DNA from 2 places in the Cytobacillus spartinae genome. Region 2 is predicted to be linked to the other one. Evidence: riboswitches for the same ligand, from Rfam matches in the RefSeq annotation. Region 2 holds a riboswitch; the other holds the start of a gene.
The links. A riboswitch is a leader RNA that binds a small molecule or an ion and turns the genes downstream of it on or off. The one in region 2 is predicted to bind cyclic di-GMP.
Positions count from the first base shown of each region.

Region 1 (5,968 bases), on a different contig from region 2:
ATTTGATTGTTGCTGTTGTCTGAAGGGATTTTGGAACATTTCCCGTTACCTCCTTCTGAAAGTTTTCTAGATATTGGTTACTTAAATTAACTGTTTGATGTGTTAATTCAACTAATTCCTTTTTCTTTATTGTAACAGAATCGTCAATCGGTAATTGCTTATATGTGTAATACTGTGTAATTTTATTAAACAATTCCTTTTGAACTTCTTTTGATTCAAGTTGCGGTTTATATATTTGATGAAGCTGTTGGAATGTTTGATAAACAGAGTTGTTTGTCTCATTAATATAATATGGTAATAGTGTTTGAATAAGATGTTCAAGAGAATCGGTCATCTTATCAACACTAAAGCTTATTCTATTTTTTTCATTGTTTTCTCTAATCTTCTCTTGCTCTTTTGCATAAGAATCAGAATACCTTGTATTAATACCTGTTAAAATTCCACTAAGAAAGAAAGGTGCAGCAAGACCACCACTTAAAGCTGTAGCCATAAATCCTAATACTCCCATACCAGTTGCTAATTTATACCCATCTTTTGTTCTCTTGTCAATTATTTTTGTATAATCTTCCCTTGGAATTAGAACAAAAGAAACTGATGCAATTGAATTTTCAATCTCATTTAATGAACGATTAATTTGGCTAGTTAAGCTCATTAAATTACGCTGTAAACTCTTATAAGGTATATGTACTGACTGATCTCTTAGAATATTTGCATCCTCATTTGCCAACGTAGAGGGAAGGTATATTGATACAGTATCAAAATGTTTTTTTAGTGCTTGTATAGAATAATATAAATAATTTATGATTTTCCCATTCTTTAAATCAATATTCTTTTCACTTTTCTGTATTTCTTTAAAACCATGATACATTGCAAAAATCTGCCCAAAGTAATGAAAGAGTATATAATCATTAACTTGGCGGCTATAACTCAAATACATCTGTTCTGCTGGTATCATTTCCAATGACTTGTTTTTCGAATAATAGTAAGTTTTATAGATTAAATCTTTTATTATTGTGTTTGGGACATTAATAACTAAATTTTTCTTATCATCTATTGTTGTAATTTGAATTTCCGAAAAGATTGAGTCCTTTTCTCCATAATTTATTATAGATATGTCAGTAATTTCTTCATTAAAATATTTATAATGAATTGTAGAAGGGCTTTGTGATAACAAAATTTTGTCTTCATCTTGTTTGATAAAGAATGGTTCATCCTTGGAAGTGTACCCAAATATATATGAACTACTGTTCTGTTGTGCAAAAAACTCTTTTATATGACTTTTTACAAATACTTTCAATAAAGCTATTTGATTTCTAGATATCATAAAGACATTATTGCTATCTATTTGAACTTCCATTTTTTTAATATCTAACGTATTTAGAAGTTTAAAATTACTTTTCAAATAAAACTTGACCTTTGAATCTTCTGAAATGATGCTTACTTCTTCACCTTTAAAGGATTCACCATCTAAAACACCACTTAATTTACCCATTCTACATAACAATTTATTACTGTTTTTTATATAGTTTTTCTCTAAATATTCTTTAAGACTACTACCGTCATAGATACTCAACTGATAAATAGTATTTTCATATTCAAACACTATTTTATTGTCAATTTTACTATAATAAGATTTTGCCTTAGAACTTTTAAGTGTAACTAAACATTCCTTTTCAAGTTCATCTACTAGGTAAATAGTGTTAGAGTCAAAACAAATTGCAATACTTTTATCAGTAACAAATCTATCAGAAATAGTCGCCGTTAAACTAGTCATAAAGATTTCAGAAACGTCTCCAACTAGATTAAATATATTCTGATTATAATTCTTCACATTATTTATAACCTCTTTTTTAAACTTTTCATCAAAAGTATATAGCTTTAATTCATATATAGTTGAATTTCTTAAAGAAAAGACCCCACAGATTGTAATATACTTGCCCTTATCCTCAATGCTCTTAATACGATAAAAAGGAATTTCATCAATATAATAATCTTTAGAAAATTTAAGTTTGTTTTTCTCTATTTTAATATTATCTGTAAAGGTAAAATAATCTCCAAATTTTCCATTTCCAATTCTATATTTACAAATACTATATATTTTACTATTACTCTTACTCACTAGTTTATTTTGAGGAAGTTTTTCGTAAACATTAATAAATTCCTGATCAGATAAGGTTACATTAAATGAAAATGCTCCGACTTCCCTATTTGATAATGTAATATTATTCTCATTAAATGAAATCTCTATATTTCCTATATAGACTTTACATTGTTCCTCACCAAAAATCCCCCCTGTATCGTGAGCAAAGACTCTTCCTTGGTTCGTAATATAAAAACTTTTTGTCCCTACAATAGATTTGTTAGAAAAATTAAACACATCTCCAGATTCATATATCGAAACTTCTCCTTGATAAAATTGATTACTTACAACTGAGACGACCATGTAATTCCCTCTATTCTTGTATTTTCGTTATAGTAAAAAAATAACGCCCATAGAAAAGGGCGTTTCAATTTATTAATTGCAACTGGCTGGCATTTCCACAGAATTAGCCCCTTTAGTTTTGCGTCCTACTTTTTCAAGTAGTTTGCCATTATTGAAATTTTATAGTAATTAATTCCTACTAAAATGTTACTATAAATATTATGAATTGGATAGTGGCTGTAAAAAATAAACATCTAATATTGCTTCCTTTACTGCATTGAGAATTATATATTTTCTACTAAAAACCATATTTCTTTTCCCGTATTTCAAAGGCTTCTTTCCCACCTTCAAGTATTTCACAAACATGTGTTTTTATACCTTTACCGTCGATTCTAATATCATGTTCCTTAAAATCACATTCTATTCCACCAGTCAAATATTCAAATCTATGATTGGCATTTTCTATAAGCTGGCCATCTTGATTTGCTACGATTACATTTTCCGAATCTGTTAATACTACTAAATTTGCATTATGAGTTACAATTATGATTTGTCTTGTATCTTTTTTTCTCTTCAATATATCAACAAGATCCTTGCTAATTGTTCTGTTATCTAGATTATCCTCTGGCTGATCAATCAAGATAGGGTGCTTCTCATCACTCATTTCTAAGAATAACTCTAAAAGCACTAAACCTCGTTTGCCCGGCGACATTTGATTTAAACTATCTCCGTCCTTTAGGAAATCAAAAACAATTTTTGTCTGTCCTGTATTAAACAAATGCTCTACGGCATCTTGTTTTGTAAATGATTTTCGAAGTTTTAATTTCGACTCATCAGTTTCTATAATCGAATCACAAATATGTTTCAATTTATCAAGATAATTCTCGATTTCAAATATAAATTGGTCATTCTCATCAAAAAGTAATAAACCTTCTGTATTTGGAAATAAGTTACTTATCTTTCCCCTCCTATTAAATAACGATAAGAAGCTTTCCTCAAATTTCGTATTTTCAAAGATAATATCAGTTTTAAGAATCAAATTTGAGAACTCATTTTTGTCATCAAAATAGTTCTTTATTTCTAATAGAATTTCTAAATATTTTTCAAAAGTATAATATATCCCTTCTTTTATCTGGTTAATAGTAATCTTCAGTTCCTTGTTTGTTCCCTCATATATCTCTAATTGCTTTATTAATTTTTCTTGTTCACTTAAACTTTGTTGATACTGAGATATATCTGATAAACCTTTTAATTTGTCTTGATATGGCTTTAGCTTTTCTTCAATTGACACAATCTTTTCATCCTGAAGTTTTTTCCACTCTAAATATGCTTTACTCTTAATATCAAATTCATTTAGCGTATTCACAAAAGCCTTATTTACTTGAATACTTAACTTATCCGTAAGCTCTAAATATTCATGAGGTAACCCTATAGATAAGTCCTTTATACTACTATTAAAATATGAAACCAAAGAATTTAATTCTCTTGAAGCAGTTATGCCTTTTTCGTTATTTTGAATATTTTCTCTGATTAAATTCTGAATTTCTTTCTTTTCGTTTTCGAATTGTTTCATTTCCAATTCACCCTTTGGTGATATGTTGGAAGATTTAATTCTCTCATCTATCAGTTTTTGAAGTTTGTCATATTCTTTTTGGAGTGCCTCTTTATTTCCTTCACTTTTGATTTTTTCTTCATTTGTAATTAAATCCTGAATTTTCTCAAATAATCGTCCAATATCAAATTTGATTTCTTTAGAGAAATTTTTTATTTGCTCTCGTTTTTCTGTGAAGAACCTCGAATGAGCTTCATTTTGCATTAAAATTTCTACAATCTTTTTCTGTAGATCTTTATTAGCTGTTTCCTCTGATAAAGAATTTATATACATTTGTGGAATATATGTAACTTTACCTTTACTTTCAGAAAAATTATTAGAAGAATCTCCATTTCTCCAGTTAACTTGAAATTTTAAACCTTCTATAAAACTGGATGAATATGGATTCTTCCAATTATCATCCATCATCCGAGTTTCTAATTCATCTGTAGAAATTGCTTGTGCTATTTTGTATAGAAGTAGCGATTTACCAGAAGATTTACCTCCAATTATTGTGTTCAATCCAGAATTCAACTTGATCTCTGTAGAAGTAAACTCGTTGCTATCAAGAAATTTAATTGAATTAATAATATTGTAATCCGATTTTAAATCAGGGTTATTTTCCTGTATGGTAACTCTTTTTTCTGGTTCGTGAATAATCTGTAATAACCCATTAAACGTGGGATCCGACTTGATCCATGTATATCTATTCAATTCTGGTTTACATATTCTTTCTATTTTATGTGCATCTGAACCATGAATACATGGTTTCAGCGAGCCATAGTTTTCTATTATTTTTTCTTTCGAATGATTTGACGCTTTACCAAGAAAAAAATCCCTATCTACAGGTCTACTTGAAAAGACAGCATCAGCGAACTGATAAATTTTTCGCTGTTCTATTTGCATAGAATTTTCTCTAACACCAGAAGCTCCATCAGTAGATTTATTAGCAACAATTGTGAATACGTTATTCTCAAAGATCTTTTTATTTTGACTAAAAACATTTTTTAATCTATCAATAGAAATTTTAAATTGGTTCATACCTTCTTTTAGTGCTTCCTGATCGCTAATATCCCTAGTTTTAGTCATTTTTCCTAATTCTATTAAATCATCATTTGTACAACTAAACGTGTTCCCACCATATTCATATTTAAGTTCTCTAAAAAACTTATCATTTATATGTTCTATAATATTTGGTGAAAAAATAACGTGGGTATTAATTGGCCTATCCCGTGCAGTAACAGTATCAATTCTCAATTCTACATTGGGAAGAATTAAATCTATATTGTTTAATCCTCCAGCATTTTTATACTCCATTACTCTTAAATAACCCTCAATAGAGTAATAGTCTGTTATACCTAAGACACTTATATCTTCTAAGGACTCTAGCTTTTCAAAATATTCCTCCCACGATCCAAACTCATTATGTAAGATTGAGGCTGGAGAATGAACATGTAAATCCCACTTACGCCATATTGAACCCGCACTATTTAAGAATTTCTTCACCTTATAACATCCCCTTAAATTTTTTCTAGAAAGGAAACCATTTATATAGTTATTCAGAAAGTTAGTACTTTTGTAATATTCACTAAAATTCTACACCACTCAACACATTTATCCAATACTTACCATTGAATTATTGTAGTTTGTATCGGTATTTCAAGATGCGATTTTAAAGCCTCACCGTACCTTTGGTTCAATTTTATTGCCAATATGTCTTCAATTTAAAGAACAAAAAAATGCTACTAGGAAACATGAACTACCCTTTGATAATCTCATGTAACCTATAGCATTTTTTTAATATTTCCATGTAATTGTTCACTTCATTTTTTTGTCAAATTGGCTAACATCTTTTTCAATTTCCTTCATTTTCGTTTCATTATCCATATAAACGGCAATTATTTTGGTAAGCAACTTATTTTCAAACATCGCTTTCCGAACATCCGAATGAGATT
Region 1 is NZ_JBIACK010000022.1:34,560-40,527, reverse strand. It holds gene ACFYKX_RS25875 (hypothetical protein) at 1-2,443, opposite strand, end outside; gene ACFYKX_RS25880 (hypothetical protein) at 1-39, opposite strand, end outside; cyclic di-GMP riboswitch class I at 2,518-2,600, opposite strand; gene ACFYKX_RS25870 (TrlF family AAA-like ATPase) at 2,721-5,519, opposite strand; gene ACFYKX_RS25865 (hypothetical protein) at 5,832-5,968, opposite strand, start outside.
Region 1: it holds a riboswitch for cyclic di-GMP, as region 2 does, so the genes downstream of both, ACFYKX_RS25875 (hypothetical protein) here and ACFYKX_RS13615 (HD-GYP domain-containing protein) in region 2, are expected to answer to the same signal.

Region 2 (5,968 bases):
TTTCTACGAGAAATTTTGAGAGGAATAGTACGGGAATTAGGTGCTTATTTTTTTCGGAAGAATATACTAGAAAACGAGAAAACCACCCCGCGCCGTAGGAAGCAAAGGGGTGGTTTAAGTAAAAAATAAAGCTTATTATACAACCACCACCCTTACGGTGAGGTTGCTGGAGAAGTGTTCGCGCACTTCTCTTCATATCATATGTTCATTATACATGAAATAAACGCTTAAATAAAGACATGTGAGAGTTGTAGAGAACTATCTCGACAAATATCGTATAGCCGTCTGTAGTTGAAGATCATTTTGTTCTTTTCTCATTTCTTGAATAACAGCTTGTTCTAACGCAGCAGCAGTTTTAGAATCAATCATCCCAGTAACTTTCAAACCATTTTGCTGTTGAAATGCTCTTACTGCCACTTCTGTTGACTCACTAAAATATCCATCCTCGCGGCCAGGGGCTAAACCTAGACCATCAAGCATTTGTTGGGCATTCATTACCTGCTCATTATTCATATCCTTCTTCAATGGCTCTTCAATCTGTAAAGGATGAGTATGATAAATAGCAGGCTGAGTTACTTCCATATTTGGCTCGATTCCCTCTCTATGAATCCAGTTGCCATCAGGTGTTAGCCATTTAAAAAGCGTGAGCTTAATGTTACTTCCATCCCCCATAGGAACTGCTTGTTGAACCGTACCTTTTCCAAACGTTCTTTCCCCAATCAGTTTGAATCCTTCCGCTTCTTTTAACGCACCAGCCAAGATCTCAGATGCCGATGCACTTCCTTGGTCAATGAGAACCGCAACAGGATACTCTTTGTCTTTTTCAAGATTGGAGAAATAACGCATCTTCTCGCCATTTCGTTTTTGAATTTGTACATACGGTTTTTCTTTGGATACAAACTCCTTTAAAATTTCTTCAACACTGGATAAAAGCCCGCCCGGATTTCCACGAACATCAATTATTAACCCATCCATTCCCTTTTTCTCTAAGCGTTTGAGTTCGGTTTTAAACTCTTTAGCTGTTTCTTCAGAGAAGGAAGTAATCTCTAAATATCCGATATTTTTGCCGCTTTGCTTTTTAAGATCACTGTACACGGTAATTTGAGGAATTTCATCTCTTTTTACTTCAATGGTCAGAGGATCGGACAAGCCTTTACGAGCAATTTCTAGCTTTACCTTCGTTCCCTTTTCTCCACGAATTTTAAGTGTCGCTTCATATAAATCAAGCCCTTCAACGCTTTCGCCATCTACGGATAAAATTTCATCATTCGGCTTAAGCCCTGCCTTTTCTGCAGGAGAATCCTTGAACGGCGCAACAATAATAATTTTTCCATCCACCGTACTTACCTCTGCTCCGATGCCCTCAAAAGAAGATTCCAATGTTTCATTAAATTGCTTGGCCGTTTCCTTATCCATATAAACAGAATACGGATCTTCAAGAGTAGAGAGCATCCCTTGAATGGCACCTTCAACAAGCTTCTCTTGCTCCACCTGTTCCACATAGCTGCTTAAAATAAGTTCATATGCTTTGCCAACCTTATCTAAATCTTCTAGATTAATATTCTCTGAAGAACCCACATTCTGATCCTCTGTATGTTCTTCTAGCTGAGAACGAGTTTCCTCGTCCATATTCCACTTCATATACGTATATGTCCCACCTGCTCCTGTTAACAGAGAGCCTGTCATTAAAAGAGCGATCCATTTCCGATTCATGATTTTCCCCCTCGTTCGTTCGGCCAATGCTTTTGTTTCTATCCTACCATTCTCTAATTTTTGCGTATGTAGCAACCGATTTATTTAAAAAGACATCTCCAAAGGTGGGATGTCTTTGTTAGTCTACTATATGATTGCATGGGACGAGTTATGAGGAAAATTAAGTTTCTACACAGTTTCAATTGATTGGTCTACTTCCTGAATCATTAGTGTCGGTTGATCAGCAAGTGAGATTTCTTCCATGGTTGATAGTATGCGGACAGTTGGTCTATGTAGGTTTTGGTCAATTTTATAAACAATGCCTACTTGTCCGTTATTGAGCTTAACTTTTGTACCCGGTGGATAAGTGGGAACCCCATTACAAAACGCCTGTACAACAGCATGACTATACGTATTTTCAGACTTCGTCATAATCATTTCCATTGCCAAATGAGGAGGGTATTTTTCCTTTGAAATTAGATTTTCATAAAGATTAGCAATTCCACCGATCTGGCCAACTTCAAGGAATTCTTCGCCTCTAATTCTTCTCGGATATCCACTTCCGTCTAATGACTCATGATGTTGAAAGGCAACATGTGTCGTGAGAACCTTTAATTCTCTCGTTTTTCGTAAAAGCTCAAACCCTTCTGTTGGATGATTTTCCTCATTTCCAATCACCTTACCGATATCATGTAAAAGGGCCCCAATCGCTAAATCTCTTAGTTGAATCATATTATAGTTCAATTTTGTTCCGACTTGAACCGATAAAAGAGCAACATTTACAGCATGTGCATATGGAATCAATTCAGGGGTTAGTGCCGTCGATGGAATAAGGACAATAATCGGACGATTTCGTACCTCCATCAGAAGTTTGCCCACAAACTCTTGAATACGCTTGACCGTAATCTGAGAGATGCTTTTGTTTCTTTTTACCTCGGTGTACACTTCTTCTACAAGTTTAATAGCGTCCATCCAAGTTGGCATGTCTAACATCTCATCAAGCGTAATCCCTGCTGATTCAGCATCTTCAACAATTAAGCTCCGAATATTCAATTCTTTTATCTTTTGTAAGTATGTAGGATGAATGGACCGACCTGCTGCTAATAAGATTCTTCGTCTCGAATCATATACAGGCTTTGCCAGCTGCATCGTATCATAATCATATGAGTCGATATGAATCATTCTCATTGTTATACCTTCTTTCTTTTACAGTGAAAATATAAAATCCTCCCGAAAAAGGAGGAGGAAAGTTTAAGAATCCATCTGTTTCGGTAACCCGGCGATCATAGAAAAACCTTAGACCCGTGGCTTTGCGTCCCTACCTTTCGATAGGTTTGCCTTTGTCCTATATATAAATTTAAAACATTTAGTAACTCGAATAGTTTAATTTTACACGAAATTATGCTTTAAAGTAATAAAAACTTTGTCAAAATTTGTAGGAATTGATTCCTATTCTTTATAGAGTATAAAATCAATGGATGTCACTTTTTGATTCGTTACGGTCATTCCGAGTTTTTCTAATATTTTTATAGATGCAAAGTTATCTTTTTGTACGTCTGTTGCAGTTATACCTTTAACACCTGGCTGTTTGAAAGCCCAGCTAATTAACCCTTTAGCCATCTCCGTTGCATACCCTTTTCCGCTGAATGTATGGTGGATTCCATAACCTATCTCAACTAGTCCATTTTCATTTGGTAAGGATTTAAAGCCTATTGTACCTACTACTGTATTTGATTCGAGTTCAACGATGAATCCATACCACGGGATAAGTTTGGGGTTAGCTGTTATCTTTTGTAGCCTGATGGGAAAAACGCGGTCTCTATAAATGCTGTTTACAAAGTCTTCTGGTATTTTAACCTGACTAGTATGTTCAAATTCCGCAGGACCGCTCAAAGCTGCTTCAATGGACTCAGCTGTCATCGGCAAAAATCCAAGTCGATTTGTTTTAATCGTAAACATGCTATCATCTCCTCTGAAGTCTCATTATAGGGGAGAAAAAAATAATTCATAGACTTATATCTTAAAAAATTGTAAGATGAGGCTTGAAGTATGCCCAAACCCGTACTTTTTTAGTGTGGGTTTTTATTTTGTTTGAAATTAAGTTGCTAGATTTATGAAATAAGTTCGTAATAAACATCAAACTTTTAATTATTCGTTGAAAATTGTTCTTTATCAATCGAAATTTAATTTTTTCTTCGAATATCATGATTTTTCTTCTAATTTTAGGATTTATCGATTATTCGACAAAATAGGGACCACTCCGCCACAAAAAACGACTTAAGCTGAATTAATGAACTATACCCCGAATAACGGACACCATTAAAAAAGGTGCCCCTTATTCGGGGTTTTTTATATCTAATTAGAAAATCCCGTTTATAATGAATTCATACGTAAAACGGGGGATTATCATGGCCAAGAATATATATACAGAATTTCAAATTAAAGAACTAGAGAAGAATCCAAATATAATCAATGCATCTGATAAATCTATTTCTTACAAAGCTGAATTTAAGATAAAAGCAGTACAAGAATATAAATTAGGGAAAGGTCCTTCCCAAATCTTTATTGAAAATGGGTTCAACCTTGAGATAATAGGCAAAGATCAACCTAAACGTTGTCTTTCAAGATGGAGGGAAACTTTTGAAAGGTTTGGAGAAGAAGGCTTCCTCACGGAACGCCGAGGGAAAGGAAGTACGGGGAGACCTTCTTCAAGAACCCTTTCTGTGGAGGATAAATTAAAGAAAGCAGAAGCGAGAATAAAATTCCTTGAAGCTGAAGTGGACTTCCTAAAAAAGCTCGAAGAACTAGAAAGGCAGGCGTTGAAGAAGAAACAATTCTAACACCAGCTGAAAAGTTCTATCTGATTGAGAAGACTGTAAGGGAACATCAATTGAAGGACACTATTACTTATCTATGTAAATTGGCTGGTGTAAGCCGAAGTGGCTATTATGATTGGGTTAAGGCTGCTCCTTCAAGGGAGATTCGAAATGAGCAAGATGAACTGGATATTGAATTAATAAGAACAATTTTCTCTTCTAAGAATGAGAAGGTTGGTGCCCTTCAAATAAAAATGATTATGGAAAATGATTATTCAGCTGTCATGAACCATAAGAAGATTAGAAGACTCATGAAAAAGTATGGTTTGGTAGCAAAGATTAGAAAGGCAAATCCATATCGTAAGATGGCAAAGGCGACCCAGGAGCACCGCACTTGCCCTAACCTTCTCGACCGTAACTTTAACCAAGGGGAACCAGGGAAAGTATTGCTTACAGATATTACTTATATTTACTATGGTAAGGGTCAGAAGGCTTATTTATCATGTGTAAAAGATGGATCAACCAATGAAATCCTGGCGCATCATATATCTACAACCTTGGAAATGGATATTGTATATAAGACATTAGAAAAGCTAAAAAAAGCAGTAAATAATCATTTCCACCCTGATGCAATCCTACATTCAGACCAGGGTTTCCATTATACTCATCCCGCTTTTCAAATGAAGGTGAAAAAACTTGGGTTAACCCAATCAATGTCCCGTAAGGGAAACTGTTGGGACAATGCCCCAATGGAAGGGTTCTTTGGACACTTTAAAGATCTAGCTGAGTATAGGTCATGTGAAAATCTAGCAGAAGTAACCGCAGAAATTAATCGAGTTATTGAAGAATATAACAATCATCGCTATCAGTGGGGCTTAAACAAAATGACCCCGGTACAATACCGGAGTCATCTATTAGCAGCTTAAGCACTTTTTTTAACTGTCCGTAAAAGGGGGCACAGTTCATAAGCCTAAGTCGTTTTTTATTATTATAGTGGCACTACGCCAACTGGGTTTATCGCATTTGTTTTACCTGCGTTCCACGGTCCTTTGTGAAGTTCAAAGTGTAAATGCTGACCGAATGAATAACCTGTGTTACCCATGTAACCGATTTGCTGACCTTTTGCAACAACAGCTCCCTCTTCAACAGAGCGGCTGCTCATATGTGCATAAACCGTTGTATAGATCTGACCGTTAATCGAGTGTGAGATGAAAATGGCGTTTCCATAACTACTAGAATAGTAGGAACGGATGACTACTCCATCTGCAGCTGAAACGATTGGAACTGATCCTTTTGCTGCTATATCGACACCAGCATGGAATTCACCCCAACGATGACCGAAGCCAGAAGATAAATAACCGGCAGATGGTCTAGTAAAGGTTCCATTTGAAACTGGAGGTGTGGAACCGCCAGACTGTTTCTGTCTTTGTTGCTCAGCAATACGTTTTTGCTCTAACTGA
Region 2 is NZ_JBIACK010000006.1:78,259-84,226, forward strand. It holds gene ACFYKX_RS13610 (S41 family peptidase) at 259-1,713, opposite strand; gene ACFYKX_RS13615 (HD-GYP domain-containing protein) at 1,882-2,880, opposite strand; cyclic di-GMP riboswitch class I at 2,960-3,041, opposite strand; gene ACFYKX_RS13620 (GNAT family N-acetyltransferase) at 3,142-3,651, opposite strand; one part of gene ACFYKX_RS13625 (IS3 family transposase) at 4,101-4,473, shown strand; one part of gene ACFYKX_RS13625 (IS3 family transposase) at 4,473-5,434, shown strand; gene ACFYKX_RS13630 (murein hydrolase activator EnvC family protein) at 5,497-5,968, opposite strand, start outside.